Regions from separate parts of the Rheinheimera baltica genome, predicted to be linked through region 3. Evidence: predicted binding sites of a transcription regulator. Region 3 holds the regulator's gene; each other region holds the start of a gene.

Region 1 (4,298 bases), on a different contig from region 3:
TACTGCAACTAAGCATTATTTTCAGCCCGGCAAACATCTTTATTTTTCCTGTTGCTTTGCTACTACTGGCTTATTATTTTCTTGCAGCACCAAAAATGTTAGAGGTGGTATAAATAAAAGGCTAATAGTTCAACTGTTATAATCCGAGTAATGCACTACCACCGCAGTAAACTGCTATGCTCGTTGCGCTGATACAACTTATTAATTAAATGTCAGCATGACGAGCTAATTTCTTTTCTGTATAACACAGCATCAACTTCCCCCAGCGCATCCTTATGCCTATAACGCTTTATAAAGTGCATGCCTAGTTTACGCATTACACCAATGGAGCCGGCATTCTCAACCATTGCCGTAGCCGACAGATAACGCACCTTTGGATTTGCTTTTACTACCGCATTCGCCACCGCTGCCGCGGCTTCACTGGCATATCCCTGGCCCCAAAAGGGCTTTTTAAAACGCCAGCCAATTTCAACGTCATTGTTACTTGGCGTTTCGGTGTCAAACCCCATGGGCCGGATCAATACCCACCCCATATAGGCATTATCGTCAGTCCGGAGTACCTGCCAAATCCCATAACCCAGCTCCGGCTTACGGTACAGCGCCATGCGAGGTAACATAACGTCGATAATCTGCTGCATTGACGTACGCTTACCGCCATTGAGATAACGCATCACATCTTCATCTTGATCAACCTCAAACATAAGGTCAGCATCTTGATCACTTAGCAAGGAAAACGATAGCCTTGCACTAGGTTGTACCCGTATTACCATATTGTATATCCATCTTACTGTGTTAGGCTAAGCCTCTGTTTTACAGCTGAATTATGACTATGCCTTTTGCTATTTCTATATGTTACAGCCTGTTAGCGCTGGCGTACATATTGCTTTCTTATCAGGGCGAATTTGCTTTGAACTTTGCAGTAAAAATTTTGCCGTTGCTATTACTGTTGGCTTGGATAATACATTCGTCAGCCAAGTTACCTCGTGGGCTTATTCTTGCCCTGCTCTGTTGTATGACAGGAGATGTGCTACTGGCTTGGAACGCACAAACGCTGTTTGTTTATGGCTTAGCCGCGTTCTTGTTCGGGCATATAGGCTACTTATTGCTGCTACGCCCTTTTGTCCGCTTTAATGCTTTATTATTAATCCCCTATACACTGTTTGCCACAGTTGCGCTAAGCCTGATGTGGCCAGCCCTGGGGGAAATGGCAATACCGGTGTTAGTTTATATCGGAATTCTGGTAGCGATGTCGTTTGCTACCTGGTGCAGCCGAGACAGCAATAACTGGCTTATTATCGGCGGGCTGGTTTTTATCAGCTCAGATGCATTGCTAGGCCTGAACAAGTTCTATCAGCCAATACCCGAGGCAGATAGCCTGATAATGCTGACATACTATTTGGCGCAATACGCGCTTATACGAGGGTTTATGCGTAGACAGGAAAACAAAACTTACTAGCTGAATCCATAACATAAGCCCCAGTCAAGCTGGGGCTTATAAGCATGAATAATGTTATATTGCAGTAGTCTGACGACGTTTACGCGCAGCGCCTACAAACAGCAAGCCCGCACCTAAAATTGCAATAGTAGCAGGTTCAGGAACCGACGCTGGGGTATTGTAAGTTAGGTTGTCGTAACGCACATTGTAAGAAGTGCCTGCGTTCTTCGCATTAAGTATCACTTCACCAAAGTAGGAATGACCGCCGTTTGATGTAGTAAAAACATTATTACCGTTTACCAGATAGCTAATTACGCCACCACTGATACTAAACGCCAAATTGTTAAAACTATCTAGCGCTGCGCCACGAAAACCAATATCGACCCAACCGTTGTCACCGTCCCAGGCTTGTAAGCTACCCACACCGTTAGTAACAAAATACTCTAAAATTGGATAATAGCTAATGGCATCTGATGCGTCATACGCCACACCCCAAATGCCTCCGTAACGACCATCAGCAGTCCAATTGGTGCCATCTATAAACATATCGATGCCAAGATAGTCAGACATGCCCGTGTTCAGCTTCATGCCTTGGGTAGAAAAAAATGGGTCAGCATCACACTTGGTGACTTCAGCACCGTCAATGCCTAACACCAACTCATTGTTAGAGATAGCAAAATTTGCCGGCGCGCAGCGATCGGTTTGCCAGGCAGATAAATCATCACCGTTATTAAACTCGTGAGTAACTACCCCAGCACTAACATGCATTGATGCCGCACATGCAACCAGATAAAAAAATGTTTTCAGCTTCATAAACGTCCCTTTTCGGTTGTTATTCAACATAAATTTTGCAAAATACGCGCCATTTATTTATTTGTTAAATTACAGAGAGTTATCTCGTCCCTAAATTACATCCGTAAAAAATACTGACGCTGAAACATATTAAATTACCTATATATAACATACATTTAAAATATTTATTGCGCTATATAGGCGAACCTGGCGGTAAGGCCTTTGGCACAAATACCGGCTGCCATAAACCGCTTTCCAAGTAGCGTTGCCACTGGGCCAGCAACTGTTGATAGTTGGCGTCTTTGTGTTTCGCCAAGCCCTTCGCCAGTTCTGTTAACTTGTGTTGCAGTAGCGCTTTTGCTTCAGGCGCCAGCTCTACAGAAGTAAGGCTTTGCATCAACTGATAAAACGCTACATGAGCTACCCGTTGTTGAATTAACGCGGCTGAACCGTTTTGCCACTTTTGTTTTAGGGTTGCAGCCAACACCGCATCCAGCACAGTACCCAGCTGCTGTTGGCCACTTAGCCGATTGAGCCGCTGCGGATGCAATATCAGTTGCAACGTATGGTTAGCCGACGCTTCAGCTGCAGATAGTGGATCAAATGCCAGACCATAACGGCCCTGAAAACTCTCGCGGCCATTGCTGTCGCCAAAAGCTTTCGGTGGAATTAGCGCCAGGAGCGACGATGGCAATGTCAGATAATCAGGGCTTAATGTGTCAAGCAATGCCTGCAGCGCTTGTTGCTGCTTGGTGTTGTCTACCCAGCGAAAGCCCTTTGGTGAGGTGTAATCCCCTTTTAGCTCGTACTCATAATAGGCGCCACCGAGCAACTTACTGACCGCTTCAACCTGATAACGATGCAGTAAATAAATTGGCACTAATGCCTCTTGTAAGCTCGATAACGGCTGACCACTATCAATGTTGTTCAAACCAAAACGGTTTAATGCCGTCTGGCGCACCTCTGCAAGACGCTGCAACTCAGCTACGGCATCGCTGCCATTGTCCCATAAGTGACCAATGGCACTTACGCCTCCTTGCGGCCGCGCATCTTGATCGGCCATATATTGCAGGCCTTGCTGTCTCGCACTTTGCACCAATTCTTGCCGTTGCGCCGCTGAATTATCGCCATAACCATAGGCAATAGCGTAATTATCCCATTCGCCAAGTCCTTCACGATAAGCATTATCCAGTGCTGGTTTACCATCATGTAAATCAATTTGCGGGTGTGGGTAATCCATCACGGTAGAGCGGCCGTTGGCACTGCCGGCAAAATTATGAATAAGGCCCAGGGTATGACCGACTTCATGAGCGGATAATTGCCTGATACGTGCCAGTGCCATGGCTTTTTGCGACGTTGTATCAGTATTATCCTTGCTATAAGGTGCGGTTAAACCGGTGGCAATCAAAAAATCTTGCCGCACACGCAGCGAGCCCAGCGTAACGTGGCCTTTGATAATTTCACCGGTGCGCGGATCAGTTACACCAGCACCATAAGACCAGCCGCGGGTAGCGCGATGCACCCATTGGATCACGTTGTAACGCACATCCATCGGGTCGGCATCAGCAGGTAACAACTTCACCTGAAAGGCATCTTTATAGCCAAGCTGTTCAAATGCGGTATTCCACCACGTAGCGCCATCCAATAGCGCAGTACGAACCGGCTCTGGCACAGCAGGATCCAGATAATACACTATGGGTTTAACTGCCTCGCTAAGCGCGGCGGTTGGGTCTTTTTTCTCCAGTCTGTGTCGGGGCAACAAGCGCTTTACGATAGGCGCATCAAAGGCGCTGGCATAATCCATATATTCCACCGGCCAAAAACCGGAATACGGATGGAAGTCCCGGCTTTGGTAGCCCGGATCTGGTAAAGCAATAAGCGAATGATGCAAATGCACGCTAATAGCCTCCGCCGCTGGCGTAACCTGCTTAACGAAAGCCCCCGCTTTATCGCCGCTAAAAGTCACTAACGCTTCAAGTTCTGTATTTTTAACAAAGGCCTTACTACGCGGTAAATAAACACCACTGCGTTTACTGTCAACCTTATAGTTGCCTTGCTTTTGTGCCGCCAA
Region 2 (4,298 bases), on a different contig from region 3:
AATACGCTGGGCTTCACCGCCGGAAAGCGTTTCCGCGCTGCGCGATAAATTTAAATAATTAAGCCCAACGTTAACCAAAAAGCTGAGCCGGTCCTGAATTTCTTTTAACACCTTCTCGGCAATTTGCGCCCGTTGCCCGCTAAGGGCCAATTGCTGGAAAAACACCATACAATCGCCAATCGACAGCTCAACAATTTGCGGCAGGTTGGTTTGGCCAATAAAGACATGGCGAGCTTCTTCGCGTAAGCGTGTGCCGTTACAACTGGGGCAAGACTGATGCGCCAGATATTTGCTTAGCTCTTCACGTACACTGTTAGATTCGGTTTCGCGGTAGCGCCGTTCCATATTGGGCAAGATGCCTTCAAACGGATGGCTGCGCTGGACAATATCGCCACGGTCGTTTAAGTATTTAAAATCGATAACGGTATGGCCACTGCCACGTAAAATAGCGTCCTGTTGTTGCTTTGTCAGGCTGTTAAATGGCTCATCCAAAGCAAAGCCATAATGTTCGGCTAACGATTTTAGCATCTGAAAATAATAAAAATTACGCTTATCCCAGCCGCGAATAGCCCCGCCGGCCAGGCTAAGCTCGTCGCTAACAATGACTTTATTGGGATCGAAATACTGCTTTACGCCTAAGCCATCGCAGCTTGGGCAGGCGCCTGCCGGGTTGTTAAACGAAAACAAACGCGGTTCCAGCTCTATCATCGAATAGCCGCAGCTTGGGCAGGCAAAGTTGGCGGAAAACACCAGCTCTTCTGCACTGGGGTCGTCCATTAGTGCTACTTTAGCTACGCCACCAGACAGGCCAAGTGCTGTTTCAAACGATTCTGCCAGCCGGGTTTTCACGTCGTCACGTACTTTAATACGGTCGATAACCACTTCTATAGTGTGCTTTTTGTGTAAGTCCAGCGTTGGCGGATCAGATAAATCGCATACTTCGCCATCTATGCGGGCGCGGATATAGCCCTGGGCCGCTAAGCTCTCCAGCGTTTTAACGTGCTCGCCTTTGCGTTCCTGCACCACCGGTGCCAGTACCATCAGCTTGGTGCCTTCCGGGAAGGTGGTGACTTTATCAACCATTTCACTAATGGTTTGTGCCGCTAGCGGTAAATCATGGGTGGGGCAGCGAGGCTCGCCTACGCGGGCAAACAGCAGCCGCAGGTAGTCGTAAATTTCAGTAATGGTGCCCACGGTTGAGCGCGGGTTATGCGAGGTGGATTTTTGTTCAATTGAAATGGCCGGCGACAAGCCTTCGATATGGTCGACATCGGGCTTTTCCATCAAACTTAAAAACTGCCGCGCATAGGCGGAAAGCGACTCAACGTAGCGACGCTGGCCTTCGGCGTATAACGTATCAAATGCCAAAGACGACTTACCCGAGCCAGACAAGCCGGTGATCACAATGAGTTTGTCGCGCGGAATGGTTAGCGAAATGTTTTTAAGGTTGTGGGTGCGGGCACCCCGAATATCAATTTTATCCACAAGTAGGTTCCCCAAAAATATCGCCTTGATACGAGCGCTGCAGTATTGCAGATCTATCAGTAAAATTTAAGGGGAAGCCGAAAAATACTGTAAATAAATACACCTGTCGCCAGGCGCTACATTCAGGTTAGCGTAGGCGACGACGCAACGCCAAGCCAAATAAACCTAAGCTAAAAATGCCAAATGTAGCTGGCGCTGATACCGGCAGTGGTTCATTAAACGGCGTACCATTGTTGCCAGTAAAAATTAACTGGTTTTGCGAATACGCGTTCGTCATAACAAACATAGTGTGTTGGCTGGTAACATTGGCTAACTGATTTAACCAGCTGTTTGCCAGTGTCACACTAGTGCTTTGACGGTTAGCTTTAAAGTTACCTGATGCCAGCGACAAACCGGTAAAGTCAGTGCCGTTGAAGTCGTACACCAATTCCCACAATGCTAATTGGAAGGCGGCATCATTGCGCGCGGTGCCCGTTTGGCTGCCAAAGCCGGTATATAACCGGGTAATGGCATCGGCTTGCAGTGCACTAAACCACTGGTGGGCTGCTGTAATAGTGTATTGCATGGTTTGGCTTGTGTTCAGCATTTGTGAAAATTCAATACAAAACGCCAGTAAATCGCCGTCGAAGTTAAACGGTAACGGTGCGCTTGGATTACTGTGGCTAAATGAAATCATTCCAGCCATTACGGTGCTAGACCTACCCAGCAAAGAGGCTGAGATATTTTCTGAACCATTTTCCATGCCGTTGTAATGCACATCAATGGTTATCGGCGTCGCCTCGGCTGTTGTGGTAAAAAAGCCAACAACGAATAATGCTGCTGCAAAAATAAAAGCGTTTTTCATTTAAAATCCTTATAACTCATGATGACTAAGCTACAATCCTGTTGCTCATAATTCTGGGTGTGATGTAAGCCAGACACAGATCAAGAAATACACTGTTAATGGTTACTGCTAAAATAAGCAAAACAACGTGCTCAATTTTCGTGTCTTTAGCAAAAAGCATGCCTAAATTAATTATTGTTGTTTAACAGTGTTTTACTTGTGCCATGTTTTATGCTGATGCTGAACATGTAAAAAAAACTGACTATTTTTAGTACGCCTGGCTAGCGGTATCGCCAAGGCAAAGCGTCTGTTTGTTACAAAGTGAAACTTGAGCGGCGAAAACAACGTAAGTCAGCTTAAAGCGCGCGCGTAATGTGCTACACTTGCGCGCTTATTTCAGCGGTTAACTCTTACCTGATGCATCAACTGAATTCTATAGAAAAACGTGCCGCAATAGCGTTAGCATTGGTGTTTTCCAGCCGAATGCTGGGGCTGTTTATGCTGCTGCCGGTTTTTGCCTTGTATGGCAGCGACCTGGCTGGCTTTTCACCTATGTGGATAGGCCTGGCTATTGGTGCCTATGGCTTAACCCAGGCTATCTTACAAATTCCACTTGGCTGGCTGTCAGACCGCATTGGCCGGCATAAGGTGATGTTAGGCGGGCTTGCGGTATTTGCGTTGGGTTCGGTTGTGGCTGCATTGGCTGATTCTGTCTACATGGTTACCCTAGGGCGGGTGTTGCAGGGCGCTGGCGCGGTGGCGGGTGCCATATTGGCATTGGCCGCAGATTTAACCCGCGAAGAGCAGCGGCCCAAAGTCATGGCAATTATTGGTGCCAGTATAGGGTTAAGCTTCGCTGTTGCGATGGTGCTTGGGCCCTTGTTGGCTAAATTTGCCGGGTTAAGCGGTGTGTTTTGGGCAACCGCCGTGTTGGCGTGCAGCGCTATGCTTATCGTAGCCTTTATTGTACCTCGAACCGTTAGCAAGGCTCCGATGGCCGACACGCTGGCATTACCACAAAGCCTGGGAGCCATGCTCAAACACCGGCAGTTATTGCAATTGGATATCGGTGTTATGTTGCTGCATTTAATGCTAACCGCAATGTTTGTTGCCTTGCCAACTTTGTTGCAGTGCTATGGGCTGGCACCACTGAAACATTGGCAGTTTTATTTGCCTGTGTTGCTGGGGTCTTTTGTGCTGATGATACCCATGATGATCGTCGCCATGCGAAAAGCACAGGAAAAAGGCTTTTTTATGTTGGCCGTGGCGCTTTTAATAAGTGCAATGCTGCTATTAATGCTACCTGGTTTTGTTGCATTAAGTTGCGCTTTACTGCTGTTTTTTATTGGCTTTAATTTTTTAGAAGCCAGCTTGCCGGCACTGGTGTCGCGTATTGCTCCAGCCGGACAGCGTGGCAGCGCTATGGGCATTTATTCCAGTAGCCAATTTTTTGGTGCCTTTTTAGGCGGCGTGGTGGGCGGCGCGATAGTGCAACATTTTGGCTACCAAGCATTGTTTGCTGTGCTGGCAGTTATTGGTTTAATATGGTTGCTAGTTGCAAATACCCTTACTATTCCGCCGCGCGCGCAGCGCTTATCTTTGGCGGTATCGGTACACACTGAACTACAGGCTAATCAGTTAGCTAAACAATTAACGGCGTTAGCCGGGGTGCAGGAAGTAACATTGCTTCTGGCAGAGCAGCGCTGTTATCTGAAAGTCAGTTCAGCACATTTTGACACAGCGCAGGCGCAGGCTGTAATTGCCGCAGCCGGGGCTTAACATTTTTTAGGAGAATTCGCATGGCGCGTGGAGTTAACAAAGTCATCCTGATTGGTAATTTAGGTACCGATCCAGAGGTACGTTACATGCCGCAGGGCGGTGCTGTAGCCAATTTAACGGTTGCAACGTCAGAGAGCTGGACCGATAAAGCGACCAACGAGAAAAAAGAACAAACCGAATGGCACCGCGTGGTAATTTACCAACGTTTAGC
Region 3 (4,298 bases):
AGACTTGAAATGTTGTTTCCTGATAACAAATTGAAGAATAATCAACCCGTGTTGATTCAAGGGAAAGGCTTTTATATTAAAGGTAGCGGTATTGACGCCGATTTAAGCCAAAAAACTTTTCAATTATTACAGCACGAGCACACGGTATATCAAAATGAAGACTAACCTTATTGTCGTTTTATTTCTTACCAGCATGTCGGTGTTTGCCGCTGAGCCGGACTATGCACAGAAAATCCAAATTGATGCAGATAATCTGGTTTCAATTGCAGAAAACGTAGCAACCTATCGTAGCAACGTATTGATCACTCAGGGATCAATGCAAATGAAAGCAGATCAACTAGAAATAAATGCCAGTGCAGGTAAAGGCAAAGAAGTTTATGTTGCAACTGGCACCCCGGTGCGTTATTCACAGCTTCTTGCCGATGGAAAACCGGTTACTGCATCAGCGGCGGAAATGCGCTATGAACCCTCGAGTCGCACGCTAACATTGACCGGCGATGCAGAACTAACGCAAAGTGGTAGCGTGGTAAAAGCATCGGTCATCAGATATAACGTCGAAAAGCAACAGCTTAGCGCTGAGAGTAACGAGACCAAGCGTGTAACAACAATTTTCACGCCTGAGGAAAAAACTAATCCATGAAGTTAATCGCATCACATTTGGCGAAAAGCTATAAAGGGCGCCAGGTTGTTAAAGATGTCAGCCTGGAAGTTAACGCGGGGCAAATTGTCGGTTTACTGGGGCCCAATGGCGCGGGTAAAACCACTACGTTTTACATGATTGTCGGCCTGGTACCTTCAGATAAAGGCAGTATAAGTCTGAATGATAAAGACATTACATTCGACCCGATTCATACCCGCGCCCGACAAGGTATTGGTTACTTACCGCAAGAAAGTTCGATTTTTCGCAAACTAACTGTGCACGACAATTTACTTGCGATCTTACAAACCCGTAAAGACCTCAGCCGCACCCAACGTGAAGAAATCGCGGATGACCTGTTAGAAGAGTTTCATATCGGTCATATTAAGCACAGCCTGGGCATGAGCTTGTCCGGTGGTGAACGTCGCCGTGTTGAAATAGCCAGAGCACTGGCTGCCAATCCAGCATTTATTTTGTTAGATGAGCCTTTTGCCGGCGTTGACCCTATTTCAGTTTTAGATATAAAAAAAATTATCCAGCACCTTGGCCAACGGGGTATCGGCGTATTAATAACAGACCATAATGTACGCGAAACCCTTGATGTGTGCGAAATTGCCTATATTGTTAGTCATGGCGAGCTCATTGCAGCTGGCCCACCACAAGACGTACTGGCAAATCAAAAGGTTCGCGATGTATACCTCGGTGAGCAATTCAGGCTATAGTTAGCCAAAATAACTCACAGCGTGTCATTCAGGAGAACGGTAGAAGTAGATGAAGCCCTCTTTGCAACTTCGCTTAGGACAGCAGCTAACCATGACGCCACAATTACAGCAGGCAATACGCCTACTGCAATTGTCGACGATTGAGTTGCAACAAGAAATTCAGGAAGCACTGGATGCTAATCCATTGCTTGAAGCAGAAGACGAATACGATAGCTTTTCTGCCGACCCCAAAGACACCAAAGACAACGCAGAACATAACACTGCAGACAATGACAGCTCTGGTGACGATAACCATTCTGACGACAGCTACGAGCCCAACGAACCAGACAGCAGCGATTCCATGACTGAGCAGAATATCCAGGAGGATTTACCTCTGGATAATAACTGGGACGATTTAGTAAGTGCAGCTCCAGTGAGCGCTGGAAGCGGCTCTGGCGAAGATGATATGGTGTATCAGGGAGAAACCAGTGAAACGTTGCAAGATTATTTGCGCTGGCAAATGCAACTAACACCATTTTCAGATACCGACCTTGCCATCGCACAAATTATTATTGAAGCTATTGATGACAATGGCTTGCTAACCATCAGTTGTGACGACATTCTTGAATCACTTGGGCTTGACGATATAGAAGCCGATGAAGTTGAAGCCGTCATAAAACGCATTCAACTTTTTGACCCTGTAGGTGTAGGCGCTCGTTCGGTACAGGAATGTTTGCTGGTTCAGCTGCGTCAATTTGCCCTAGATACCCCGTTTTTGGAGGAAGCACGGAGTATGATTCGGGATCATACAGAATTTTTAGCCAATCGTGACTTTCGTTCTCTCATGCGTGTGACTAAACTCAAAGAAGATGAGTTAAAGGAAGTGATGCGGCTAATACATAGCCTGAACCCACGACCTGGCGCTGACGTCATCCGTGAAGAACAACAATACGTTGTTCCTGATGTCAGTGTCATTAAAGTAAAAGGGCGTTGGCAGGTTGAACTAAACCCTGACGCTATGCCCAAAGTTCGAATAAATCAGCAATATGCTGCAATGTCGCGAACCGCTAAGAACAGTGCAGACACCCAATTTATCCGTTCTCATCTGCAAGAAGCGAAGTGGTTTCTAAAAAGTCTGGAAAGTCGGAATGAAACACTGTTAAAAGTGGCTAATTGCATCGTGCAACAGCAACAAGCGTTTTTTGAGCACGGCGAAGAAGCGATGAAACCGATGGTGCTTAACGACGTTGCAGAGATGGTTGGAATGCACGAATCCACCATATCTCGAGTAACGACGCAAAAGTATATGCACACACCAAGAGGTATTTTTGAACTTAAATTCTTCTTTTCCAGTCATGTTAGTACTGAGAGCGGTGGCGAATGTTCCTCCACTGCAATTCGCGCATTTATTAAAAAATTAGTGGCGGCAGAGAATCCGGCCAAACCGTTAAGTGATAGTAAAATGGCCGAGATTCTGTTGGAGCAAGGTATTAACGTAGCACGGCGTACCATAGCCAAGTATCGTGAGTCCTTGTATATCCCACCGTCAAATCAACGCAAGACCTTGCTGTAAATAAGCCTAAAAGAAGGAATATGTCTATGCAAATCAATCTAACTGGTCGCCATGTTGAAATCACCACAGCCTTAAAACAATACGTAGACAGTAAATTTGCCAAACTAGAACGACACTTTGATCATATAAACAATGTACATGTGATCTTAAACGTGGAAAAATTAAAGCAGATTGCTGAAGCCAAACTGCATTTAACCGGTGGTGAAGTCTTCGCAATATCTGAAGATGAAAATATGTATGCTGCGATAGACCAGCTGATAGATAAACTAGATCGCCAGGTTATCAAGCATAAAGAGAAAATTTCCCGACACTGATTAGAAGATGATGAACTTAACTTCAATGCTTGCCGAGAACTGCACTAAAAGTGCAGTTCTTTTTAACAGCAAAAAACGCATTCTTGAATACATTGCTGAACTGGCGCACCAACAACTTCCAGAAATGTCAGAGTACAGTATTCTAGAAGCCCTGATGACACGAGAAAAACTGGGTTCAACCGGTATCGGGGGAGGTATAGCCATACCACATGGCAAACTAAAATGCGTAACAAAGCCAATATTAGTGTTTGTCGTCAGTAAAGAAGCCATCCCATTTGATGCTATTGATAATCAACCGGTTGATATATTCTGCGCTATTATGATCCCAGAAGAGCAATGTCAGGCGCATTTGAGCACACTGGCAGGTATAGCCAAGTTACTCAGCCAAAAAGAATTAACTAAAAAAATTCGTCATGCTGACACTAACAGCCAGTTATATCAGCTACTCATGGAATACAGTGCTTTGGAAACTGAAAAATGAAACTTTTGGTTGTCAGTGGTCGTTCCGGTTCGGGTAAGTCAGTCGCACTGCGTGTAATGGAAGACCTTGGCTACTACTGTGTTGATAATATTCCGGTAAATTTATTACCTACGTTGGCAACAACCGTGATGGGGCAGTACGAGCGAGTTGCAGTGAGTATAGATGTACGCAATTTGCCACAAGACCCTGACGAGCTGGCGGAAATTTTGTCTTACCTGCCACGTAAGTTGGACTTAACCATTCTGTACCTTGATGCCGATCACGCTAGCCTGATAAAGCGCTTTAGTGAAACCCGCCGCTTGCATCCGCTGTCGCATCAGGCGATGTCGTTAGACGAAGCTATATCACAAGAACAGCAATTATTAGACCCGATATCCAGCCGCGCTGACTTATATATCGATACCACAGATTTGAACGTGCATCAGCTAGCAGAGCAGCTGCGTGAGCGTATTTTAGGACAGAAGTCTGGCCGCTTAGTGATTTTATTTGAATCTTTCGGCTTTAAATATGGTATTCCCAAAGATGCAGATTTTGTATTTGACGCGCGTTTTCTGCCTAACCCACATTGGGAGCCTGATTTAAAACCATTAAC

What was found. The regulator sigma-54, encoded in region 3, starts transcription at its own class of promoters, with help from an activator protein. The targets are predictions, from matches to a motif close to TGGCANGNTNCNTGCTT.
Region 1: a site for sigma-54 is predicted at 2,284-2,300, ahead of ORJ00_RS09605 (PEP-CTERM sorting domain-containing protein). Genes of this name have one in related genera too.
Region 2: a site for sigma-54 is predicted at 2,477-2,493, ahead of ORJ00_RS12925 (PEP-CTERM sorting domain-containing protein). Genes of this name have one in related genera too.

The regions. Positions count from the first base shown of each region.
Region 1 covers NZ_JAPJDY010000005.1:29,935-34,232, forward strand. Annotated here, with positions in the region: gene ORJ00_RS09590 (hypothetical protein) at 1-113, shown strand, start outside; gene ORJ00_RS09595 (GNAT family N-acetyltransferase) at 213-770, opposite strand; gene ORJ00_RS09600 (lysoplasmalogenase) at 824-1,456, shown strand; gene ORJ00_RS09605 (PEP-CTERM sorting domain-containing protein) at 1,511-2,248, opposite strand; gene ORJ00_RS09610 (zinc-dependent metalloprotease) at 2,421-4,298, opposite strand, start outside.
Region 2 covers NZ_JAPJDY010000007.1:136,545-140,842, reverse strand. Annotated here, with positions in the region: gene uvrA (excinuclease ABC subunit UvrA) at 1-1,485, opposite strand, end outside; gene ORJ00_RS12925 (PEP-CTERM sorting domain-containing protein) at 1,613-2,329, opposite strand; gene ORJ00_RS12920 (MFS transporter) at 2,726-4,087, shown strand; gene ssb (single-stranded DNA-binding protein) at 4,108-4,298, shown strand, end outside.
Region 3 covers NZ_JAPJDY010000003.1:342,431-346,728, reverse strand. Annotated here, with positions in the region: gene lptC (LPS export ABC transporter periplasmic protein LptC) at 1-165, shown strand, start outside; gene lptA (lipopolysaccharide transport periplasmic protein LptA) at 155-640, shown strand; gene lptB (LPS export ABC transporter ATP-binding protein) at 637-1,359, shown strand; gene ORJ00_RS06950 (RNA polymerase factor sigma-54) at 1,409-2,911, shown strand; gene hpf (ribosome hibernation promoting factor) at 2,938-3,225, shown strand; gene ptsN (PTS IIA-like nitrogen regulatory protein PtsN) at 3,233-3,706, shown strand; gene rapZ (RNase adapter RapZ) at 3,703-4,298, shown strand, end outside.